DNA from 2 places in the Bradyrhizobium sp. 14AA genome. Region 1 is predicted to be linked to the other one. Evidence: riboswitches for the same ligand, from Rfam matches in the RefSeq annotation. Region 1 holds a riboswitch; the other holds the start of a gene.

Region 1 (5,411 bases):
GCCACGGATTTTCCGGGCAGCCATTCCAGCGTGCCGTGCGCGCCCATGTGCACGACGGCGTCAACACCCTGCTGCCGGAGCCAGAGATAGAACGCGACATAGGCATGACGCGGCGTGCGGGCGAGATCGTGATAGTCGGAATCGCGCGTGGCCGCGTCGCCGCGCTCCGGCTGGACCGCGATGATCGACTGGCCACACTGGATCGCGGCGAAATGGAACGCACCATCGCGCCAACTCGGATCATCCTCCGGCGCGCCCCAGGCTTGCGCGAGATCATCCTGCAAGACTTGCGGCAGGCGCGAGAGCGCCGCGCGATAATCAACAACACTCCAAGTCAGTTGCTGCTCGAGCAGCGTTTCGCCGAGCGCATGGACCGGCGCGACATCGAAGCCGGCCTCGGCGAGGTCGGGCACCAAGGCTTCGACCGAAGCCAGCGCGTCGAGACCGACCGCGTGCGCGATCTGGTGCGGGCGGCCCGGATAGTTCGAGAGCACGATCGCAACGCGCTTCTCGGCAACCGGCTTCTCCGCGAGCCGCCGCCAGGCCGCAACGCGCGCGGCGACCGCACTCACGCGCTCCTCATCAGGCCTGTGCGCCAGATGCGAAAATTGCAGATCGGGATCGCGCATCCCGGCCGATTTGAAACTCACCACGCCCGCGAACAGGCGCCCGTCGACCTCGGGCAGCACGACATGCATTGCGAGGTCGCCGGGGGACAGGCCGCGGAGCGATTCCGCCCAGTCTTCGCGTCGTGCCGTGGAGAGCGCGACCTGGAACACGGGGCAGGATGCGGCATCAAACGGGGTCGTGCCGTCATCGCCGATCGCCGAGAACGCCGTCGCATTGACGATTGCCGCTGGAGGATTTTGAGCGAGATGGGCTTGCAGCCAATCCGCAATGCCCGGAGCTTTCAACGAGGTGACGAACACACCGTGCGCATCAAAGCCCCTCTCGCGCAGCGCGGCGATCAGGGCATCGACCGGGCCGGTGTCCGCGGCGGTGAGATAGGAGCGATAGAACGTTACGAGTGCGCGCGACTTCCCCTCGCCCGACGTCGGCGCAGCAATGACGCCACGCGCCGGATCGTAATATCCCATCTCGGGCACGGTCGTCTCGCCGACGACCGGGCCGGCATAGAGGCCCGATGCCAGCGCGAGCTGCGCGATCGCCCCTTGTGCCGCAACCGGACCGCCGGTGTCGCACAGCACCTTGAGCCGCCGCAGCGTCGAGACCGGCAGGGTCGAGTAAGCATCCAGCCGCGTGTCGTCGCGACCGTCGGCCGGCAGCACGGCCAGCACGATGTTGCGATCCTTGGCGAGCTGCTGCAGGGCCGCGAGGCCGTAGGGCCAGTAGGACTCACCGCCGATCAGGCGCACAAGAATGCCACGCGCCTGCGAGAGCGTGCATTCGATATAGGTGTCGACCGAGAGCGGGTGACGAAGTTCCGCGAGATTGGCGAGCCGGAGCGACGGCAGGCTGTTGCGGCCGCGCCGCCAGCCGGCCGCGAACGCAGCCAGGTCGGAATCCGAATACGAGAGCACCACGAGATCGGCCGGGTCCTGGCCGATGTCTCTTGGCGTCGCGGTCTCCTCGAGACCGCGGCTCTCGCGGAAGACGACGTGCATCAGATACCAAGTCCTGCCTTGATGGCGGCCTCGTCGATATCGCCGTGCTCGCCGATCACGACGAGCTTTGACTGCCTGTGACCGGCGCCCCAGGGCTTGTCGAACTGGTGGCGCACGCGCTCGCCGACCGCCTGAAGCAGCAGGCGCATCGGCTTGCCCGCGATGGCGATGTAGCCCTTGGCGCGCAGCACGTTCTGCTCGCGCGCCAGACGCTGGACGGAGGCGACCAGCGCATCGACGTCGGCGACCTCAGGAAGATCGATCACGACGGAGGCAAAATCATCATGCTCGTGCTCTTCCTCGCCGTCATGATGCGACGGGCGTGCGGCGAGATCGTTCTCGGCGGCAGCGCCGAGGCCGAGGATGAGGCGCGCATCGATCGCACCGTCGGTGACCGGCAGCATCGGCACGCGCCGCGGCATCTCGGCGGTGATCGCCGCCTTGGCGGCTTCGATGCCGGCGCTCCCCGCAAGATCGGCCTTGGTCAGCAGCACGATGTCGGCGCAGGCGATCTGGTCCTCGAACACTTCCGACAGCGGCGTCTCGTGATCGAGATTCTCGTCCGCCGCGCGCTGCGCTTCGACGGCATCCGGGTCCGGCGCGAAACGGCCGGCCGCAACAGCTTCGGCATCGGCCAGCGCGATCACGCCGTCGACAGTGATGCGCGAGCGAATCTCCGGCCAGTCGAACGCCTTCAGCAGCGGTTTCGGCAGCGCCAGGCCCGAGGTCTCGATCAGGATGTGATCGGGCCTTACCGGCCGCGCCAGCAGTTTTTCCATGGTCGGAATGAAATCGTCGGCCACGGTGCAGCAGATGCAACCATTGGCGAGCTCGACGATGTTCTCCTCGGGGCAATTGGCGTCGGCGCAGGATTTCAGGATCTCGCCATCGACGCCCTCGCTGCCGAACTCGTTGACGAGCACGGCGAGCTTCTTGCCGTCGGCGTTGGCGAGCAGATGCTGGATCAGCGTCGTCTTGCCGGAGCCAAGGAAGCCGGTGACCACCGTGACCGGGACTTTTGCGAGCGAGTTCATTCGGCGGCCTCCGGCACGACGGCAATGGGGGGAATGCGGGCAAGCGACTGCTTGCGGAATATTTCCGGCCGGCTCCGCCAGGGCACGAGGCCGTCAGGCGCGGCCGCATAGGCCGCGGCGCCCGCGACCACGTCGCTCGCATTTGCATCCGAGAGGCGGCCATAGACATAGGACCAGCGGCCGGGCGCGCTCAGCGCGACCGAGCAGCCCTGGTTGCATGCAGACAGGCATTCGACGGGAACCACGCTGACGCCGTCGGGTACGCCGGCATCGAGAATCGCACCGTGCAGGCGCTTGCCGGGTGTCGTCTCGCCCTCGCCAAGCGTCTGGCCGGCACGGCAGGTGATGCAGACGTGAAGTGTGACGGTCATCGCCTCTTCCAGGATAAAAAGCGGGAGGCGATGAGGCACACGGACCCTGACTCGAGAGGCCGTTTCCCCGTCGCGGAACACCCCGTCCGCCGGTCCAAAACTCGTCCGCGCTGGCAGGTCTCCCGGCTTGCGGAGCAGGGTTTTGCCCTTCGATCCCCGCCTTCCCGATCCCGTCAGGGGTCAGTGGCTTCGGGCATCTCTCCGGTCACGGTCGCGGGGGCGGCTGCAGTTTGGACCCAAATCTTGCCGATTCGGACCCTATCGCATTCCCTCTTCGCCTGTCGTAGGACAGGAACCAACGCCGGGCCACCATTTGCCCCCGGCCGCCTCTTGTCAAGCCGAAGGACTGGGTACGATGACGCCTGAACCGGATACCCAAACAGCTGAGGAAACCGACGCCCGGCACGCCCAGAAAATGGCGAAGAAGAAGGCCGCCCGCGACAAGATCATGGCGACCAAGAGCGGCGAAAAGGGCCTCATCATCGTCCACACCGGCGCCGGCAAGGGCAAGTCCTCCTCGGCCTTCGGCATGATCGTCCGCTGCGTCGCCCATGGCTTCCCCTGCGCGGTCGTGCAGTTCATCAAGGGCGCCTGGGACACCGGCGAACGGCGCCTGCTCACCGGCCATTTCGGCGACCTCTGCCAGTTCCACGCCATGGGCGAAGGCTTCACCTGGGAGACGCAGGACCGTGCCCGCGACATCGCCGCGGCGCGCGCCGGCTGGGAGAAGGCCAAGGAGCTGATCCTCGACTCGAACCTGCGCATGGTCGTGCTCGACGAGATCAACATCGCGCTGCGCTACGATTATCTCGACATCGCCGAAGTGGTCGAGTTCCTGACGACGCAAAAGCCTGAGATGACGCATGTCGTGCTCACCGGGCGCAACGCCAAGGACGAGCTGATCCAGATCGCCGACCTCGTCACCGAGATGACGCTGGTGAAACATCCGTTCCGCTCCGGCATCAAGGCACAGGCCGGCGTCGAGTTCTAAGTTCGATGGCACGCGCATTGATGATCCAGGGGGCCGGCTCGGACGTGGGCAAGTCGCTCATCGTCGCGGGCCTCGCGCGCGCCTTCACGCGGCGCGGCCTGCGCGTGCTCCCTTTCAAGCCGCAGAACATGTCGAACAACGCGGCCGTTACCGTCGACGGCGGCGAGATTGGCCGCGCACAGGCGCTGCAGGCGCTGGCCGCCGGCGTCGAGCCGCATACCGACATGAACCCGGTGCTCTTGAAGCCCGAGACCGATGTCGGCGCGCAGGTGATCGTGCAGGGCAAACGCATCGCGACCACGCGTGCGCGCGAATATGCTGCGATGAAGCCGTCGCTGATGGGCGCCGTGCTGGAGAGTTTTGAGCGGCTGAAGGGCCGCGCCGATCTGGTGCTAATCGAAGGCGCCGGCAGTCCGGCCGAGGTGAACCTGCGCAAGGCCGACATCGCCAATATGGGCTTTGCGCGCAAGGCTGACGTGCCCGTGGTGCTGGTCGGCGACATCGACCGCGGCGGCGTCATCGCCCAGCTCGTCGGTATCAAGACGGTGATCGACCCCGACGATGCCGCGATGATCAAGGGCTTTGTCATCAACAAGTTCCGGGGCGATCCCACCCTGTTCGACGACGGCTACAAGCTGATCGAACAGAAAACGGCGTGGCGCGGCCTTGGCGTGCTGCCCTGGTTTGCGCGCGCCGGCGAGTTGCCGGCTGAGGACGCGCTGGGCCTGAGCGATGCCCGCAAGCCCGGCCAGTGCAAGATCGCCTGCCTTGCGCTGTCGCGCATCGCCAATTTCGACGATCTCGATCCGCTCAAGCTCGAGCCTGGCGTGGATCTCGTGATGGTGCGCCCAGGCGAAGCGATCCCCGGTGATGTCCGTCTCGTCATCATCCCCGGCTCGAAATCCACCCGCGGCGACCTCGCCTTCCTGCGCGCGCAGGGCTGGGACATCGATCTGCTCGCGCATCACCGCCGGGGTGGCCATGTGCTCGGCCTCTGTGGCGGCTACCAGATGCTTGGCCGCAGCGTCGCCGATCCCGATGGCATCGAAGGCCCCGCCGGCGACACGCCGGGGCTCGGTCTCCTGGATGTGGAAACGGTGATGAGCCCGCAGAAGACGCTGACGCGCGTCGCGGCCGTGCATGCTGGCACGGAGCAGCCGATCGAGGCCTACGAAATCCACATCGGCCGCACTGATGGGCCCGATCGCACTCGCCCCTTCGCAAAGCTGAACGGCGAGCCGGAAGGCGCAATCGCGCGCGATGGCCGCGTGCAGGGCAGCTATCTGCACGGCCTGTTCACGTCGGATGATTTCCGCAAGGCGTTCTTGGCGAAGCTCGACATCCCCGCCGGCGACGAGCCCTATCACGCCCGGGTCGAAAGCGCGCTCGA
Region 2 (5,411 bases), on a different contig from region 1:
CTCGGCACCGAGATGCAGCGCATATTGGGTCTCGTCGCTGCCGAGTGGAAGCGCACCGATATCGGTGTTGAAGGGCGCCGCCGGGTCGAAATTGTCGCGAGCGGAGAGACTGACATTCTGCACTCGCGCGCCGTAGGAGATGTCGGTCGTGGGCGCCACACCCAGCGTATGCTGGAAATAGCCCGCGACCGTCTGCTGCCGGAGGTCGTAATTGTGCCAGGGAGTAAGCCCCTGCCCGGCGCCGCGGTTTTGCTGAAAGCTCGCATCGTAATAGTCGATGCCGGTCAAGAGTTGCGACGGCATTCCGAACAGCAGGCCCTTCACGCTGAGCCGCGGCGTGATCGACCACGTCGTGAGGTCAGCATTCACATAGGTCGACGTGAAGAACGCCGGCACCGGCGTCGGGCTCGCGAAGAACGCACTCTGCTGCTTCTTGTCACGCACGCCGCCATCGACGATGAGATCGACGCCATTCACCAGGGTCTTGGTGAAGCCTGCGGTCGCGCTAAAACCCTGCTGGTTGGCGTAGTTGAACGGCGTACTGGTCCCGCGCCGGGCGGTGGCGAGCTCGTCGAGGCCAATCGAGGGGTCGACGGTGCGGCCGCCCGGCAGCCGCAGCTCCTGATTGTCGCCGGTGACGGTCAGGAAGGCGGTCAGGCCGGGCGTGGTGTAATTGAGATTGCCGACGCCGTTCTCCTGAACATGGTGATTGTTGTCGCGATAGCCGTCGGTCTTGACGGCATTGCCGTAGAACGAGGTCGACCACGGACCGGAATTGAGCGAGGTCGAGACGTTGCCGATCCCAGTGTTGAACGAGCCGAAGCCGGCCTCGATGCGCGCGGTGGCGGGCGGTCCGCCGACGCCGTTTTTGGTGACGATGTTGATCACGCCGCCGACCGCGTTGTCCCCATAAAGCACCGCACCGGAATTGCCGCGCGTGATCTCGATCCGCTCGATGGAGTTGAGCGGGATGGTGGAGAGGTCCACCTGCGCCATGTCGATATCGTTGAGGCGTCGTCCGTTGACCAGCACCAGCGTGTTGGCTGTGGCAAACGCACCAAAGCCGCGCAGGTCCACACTGGTCTTGGCGCCGATCTGGCCGCCATAGAGCGTCGTGATCTGGGCACCGGGCACTTGCGTCGCGATGATCTCGGCAAGCGTCTGCGACGGCGAATGGGCGATGTCTGCGGCCGTGATGACGGTCGTGGCGGCCCCGACAATGCCGCCGCTGCTGGTGGCAGTCTCACGGCCGGAGCCGGACGAGCCAGAGCCAGTGCCCGTCGGCGCTCCGCCTGGCGCGACATTCGGTGCCGCCCGCCGCCAGACCGTGTCGCCGTCGCCGGCAACCCTCGCGCGCGTCCGGTTCTCGTCGGACCTCGTCACTTCGATCGGCGGCAAGGGCTCGGCGGTGGCCTGCTGTGCAAAGGCGGTCGAAAGATCGAGCGGATAAAGGGAAACGGACGTGAAGAGGCCGGCGCAGAGGCGCCCGGCTGCAGAGACGAAACGGGACACAATTGTAACCTCGGCATGACGTCAGTGGCACGTCACAGCGAACGAGGTTTCATGGCGGAGCGATCGATTGCTCCGATGAAGCCAATGTCTGTACTCCCCGACCGACATCTTCGCGTGTGACCACGGCTGACGGCAGGTCTCCTGGCTCGCGGGTCGTTACCCTCCGTCGCCTTCCCAGGACCGAGATTCCCAGTGGCATAGGACGAAAGATTCACCGCTTACAGTTGCGGGGGCAGCCATGGCATTGAGAAAATCCCGCGTTGGGAAATCCCGCACCACGTTCCCTTTTGATCTCCGTGAGGAGAACCGTCGCCGATCATTTACGGGCCGCGCGGCTGCGGAGTCAATCGACCGATAGTGCCGCATGCCGGCTGTTCAGGTCCGTCCTCGCGGGCGCTGGGCCAGGGCCCAGGCAACGGTGACGTCGCGGGGCGGAACGTCGAGGCGCTTGATCGGCGTCAGCTCGCCGGAGGCGGAGACGATCGCGGTCTCCTCGCGGCGGCAGCGCGGGCACACGAAGCGGACTTCGTGCGGGGATGCCGACCAGCTCGAACGTTTCACATTGGCCGCCATCGGCCAAGCATCGCAATGCGAGCACGACACCAGAAATCGACCGGGATCGAGCATACCCATTCCATCGGACTCCGCGTCCTGCCGCCCCTTCAATGATTAACGCATGTGAATCGTTCCGGTGCCTCGGCACCGCTGACCTCCTGCCTCGGGAAGCCCGGCGGCCCTTGGCGCTCCCTTGGCGCCGGAAGGCCTCAGTGCGCGCCCTTGAGGGTGCAGGACGTGGTGCAGGTGACCGTGGTGCCGTGGTCGCACGCCTTGCAGGCGGCAACGCACTGGTTCATGTCCCGGGCATTGTACGAGCTGTAGTTCCGCATCGGGCAAACCAAGGTCGAGCCGGTGATGTCCTGCTCCTGGTTGCAGGCTGCCGTTGCGAGCGCGAGAACAAGAACTGCAAGAAGGCGCATGGGATTGCCCTATAGGGAGCGGCAAAGCGATTTCAGCGAGGTACGCTGCATCGCAACGGACCCCGGCATTCCCACTGCGAGCAATCGTGGAAGCGCGACGCCCGCATCCCCAGAGGATGCGCGCCAAACATTAAAAACGGATTGCAGCTGGCGTCAGGCCGCCGCTTTGGTCGCGATCGCCTGCCGCATGTCCACCGCCAGCTGGCGGTATTGTTCCGACAGTTTCAGATAGAACTCGCGCTTGGTGCTGTCGGTGGCGAGCTTGGCGATCAGCTCGCATTCGGCGGTCAGCGTCTCGAACCGTTCCAGCCTGTCCTGAAGTTCCGTCATCGGCGTGTCCCCATCAAACGCCACAAGGACACCAAACCTAAGCCCGGGAAATAGGTCACAGCGAACATCGTTATCGGGTACAATCAATTTTTCCCGCGGCCGCCTATTTCTGCTCCAGCCGCCAGGCGCCGTCCCAGCCTTCGCCCGGCGGATTGGCCTCGAACTGGTCGATGCGGCCGAGCAGCGCGCGCGAGGGACCATCGCCGGGGACGGCCTCGAGCGCCGCGTTGAAGGCGGCGCGGGCCTCCTCGAAGCGCCGGGCGCGATAGGCCGCGAGACCTTCGGCATAGTGCGCGCGCAGGCTGTCCTGCGCGGCGGTGAGTGCGCCCGCCCTTGCCATCACCTCGAAGATCGCTTGCGGTGCGCTCTGGCCGGCGACCGCGAGGCGATCGACCTCGCGCAGGTCGAGCTGCGCGCCGATCGCGTCCGCCGTCGCCTGCGAGATCAGGATGCGGGTACCGTAGACCTTGTTGACGGCCTCCAGCCGCGAGGCGAGGTTCACCGCGTCGCCCATCACGGTGAAGCTCATCATCAGCTCGGAGCCGATGCTGCCGGTCAGGACCTCGCCGGTGGCGATGCCGATACGCAAATCGCAAGGGGCGGGCATGGCGCGGATGCCGAGCAGGTCCGGCAATTGCCTCTGAAGTGCGGGCACCTGATCCACCATGTCGATCGCAGCACGGCCGGCGAGCAGCGCCGGCTCGTCCTCCTCGATGAAGGGCGCGCCCCAATAGGCCATGATGGCGTCGCCGATATATTTGTCGATGACGCCGCGATTGTTCCTGATCGGGCCGGACATCACCGTGAAATAATGGTTCATCACCTTGACGAGGCCGCGCGGGGTCATGCCCTCGCTCATCGAGGTGAAGCCGCTCATGTCGCAGAACATGATGGTCATGACCCGGCGCTGACCGTCGATGGCGACTTCCGGCCGGTCGATCAGGCCCTGCACCACCTTGGGATCGATGTAGCGGCCAAAGGTCTCGCGAATGCGCTCGTTGTGCCTGAGCTGCTCGATCATGCGGTTGAAGGCGGCCGCGAGCTCGCCGATCTCGTCCTGTGTCGAGACGGCGATGGTCTTGTCGAAGTGTCCCGCCTCGACTTCGCGGGTGCCGGCGAGCAGCAGCCGCACGGGCCGCGTGATGCCGCTGGACACCAGCAGCGCAAAGGCAAATCCGACGATCGCCGCGAGCAACGTCACGACACCCGAAATGATGATCGCCTGGTGCTGGTGGCCGACCACCTGTGCCGTCGAGACGAAGACCTGCTTGAGCATGTCGGCGCGGATCGTATCGATCTTCTGGTTGAACTGGTCGCGCAGCAGGTCGACGTGCTCGAGCGTGTTGCGGGCCTCCACCATCTGCTTGGCGTCGATTTGCTTGAGGAGCCTTGCGTGATCCTCATCCTGATCGCGGCGGAGCTCGGTGATGGCGTTCTCGATGCGGATCTCGATCCGCGCCAGCGCGGCGTTGTCCGACGGCGTCCGGGGATCGTCGATGATCGCGTTGATGAGCTTGCGCGCGCCTTCAGCCTCCTCCTCGATCTTGTGGTCGGATTCCTCGAACTCGCGAAGGCGTGCCGCATAGGCCTCCTCGTCCGTCGGCGACTGCATCCTCATCATGACCATGCGCCGCAGCGCCACGGTCCGCTCCAGCGAGCGGATGTTGACGCGCGCCAGATCGCCATAGGCCGGGATGTAGCGGTTGGTCAGCTCGTCAAGGAGGACGCCGACCTGGCTCGACATCACCATCGACAGGATCGAGGTGACCAGCATCAGGACGATCAATCCGAGGGCGATGCCGACGATTTTGCGCCGGATCGACTGGTTGAAAATCGGCATAGGTGCGGGGCAAAGGCTGAAAGGACGGAGCGAGGGAACTCAATACACCGGATTTGGCCGCGGGAATACGCGCAATCCGGCCGTTCCGACGTCCCAGGCCGGACGCAACCGTCGCGCGAGCCCAAATCGTTAACAAAGGTTAAAGCGCCTGCCCTTTTCTCCTTTGCGGAAGTTCCCTTGCCTGATCCGTATTTTGCCGCATTGTTGCGGGAGCGTCAGGAATGCGAAACGATGTCATGGCATCGTTTTGGTGTCGTCTTTGATTCTCAAGCCGCATGTCGTCGCGGACCTTGGTTTGTAGTGGTTTCGCAGGGGGACCATCCAATGAACCAGTGCCTACGCTCGCTCGCGTGTGTCGTTGCCGTGGCCGCTTTGGCCCTCGTTCCCGCCGAGCTGGCGGCCAAAAGCAGTCACAAATCGTCCGCGCCGAAGAAGACGCACGAGGCGAAAGCCGGCAAGCAGCGCCACGCCGCCGCCAAATCCGCGGCGAAGTCGCGCCACGGCAAGCATGCCGAGGCCAAACGCAAATCGAGGAAGACGGACGACGAGCCCTCGGACAAGCCGGCGCTGCCGCCGCTCACCGGCGACCTCGCCACGCTCAAGGACGCGATCGACCTCGCGCGCAAGGGCAAGGCCGATGACGCAAGCGCAGCGCGCGACCGCATCGCTGACCCCGCCGGACAGAAGCTCGCCGACTGGTTCATGCTGCGCCATTCCGAGAGCACCGCGAACTTCAAGCGCTATGCCGCCTT

The links. Region 1 has a riboswitch for cobalamin ahead of RAD15_RS27650 (DUF1636 family protein). Riboswitches for the same ligand answer to the same signal wherever they lie in the genome.
Region 2: linked by a shared signal. The riboswitch ahead of RAD15_RS36720 (TonB-dependent receptor) and the one ahead of RAD15_RS27650 (DUF1636 family protein) in region 1 are both predicted to bind cobalamin.

Annotation. Positions count from the first base shown of each region.
Region 1 is NZ_JAVAYM010000017.1:173,851-179,261, reverse strand. Features, by position in the region: gene cobN (cobaltochelatase subunit CobN) at 1-1,625, opposite strand, end outside; gene cobW (cobalamin biosynthesis protein CobW) at 1,625-2,659, opposite strand; gene RAD15_RS27650 (DUF1636 family protein) at 2,656-3,030, opposite strand; cobalamin riboswitch at 3,126-3,345, opposite strand; gene cobO (cob(I)yrinic acid a,c-diamide adenosyltransferase) at 3,386-4,021, shown strand; gene RAD15_RS27640 (cobyric acid synthase) at 4,027-5,411, shown strand, end outside.
Region 2 is NZ_JAVAYM010000028.1:114,294-119,704, forward strand. Features, by position in the region: gene RAD15_RS36720 (TonB-dependent receptor) at 1-1,512, opposite strand, end outside; cobalamin riboswitch at 1,627-1,838, opposite strand; gene RAD15_RS36725 (hypothetical protein) at 1,888-2,145, opposite strand; gene RAD15_RS36730 (hypothetical protein) at 2,277-2,489, opposite strand; gene RAD15_RS36735 (hypothetical protein) at 2,643-2,819, opposite strand; gene RAD15_RS36740 (adenylate/guanylate cyclase domain-containing protein) at 2,923-4,659, opposite strand; gene RAD15_RS36745 (lytic transglycosylase domain-containing protein) at 4,984-5,411, shown strand, end outside.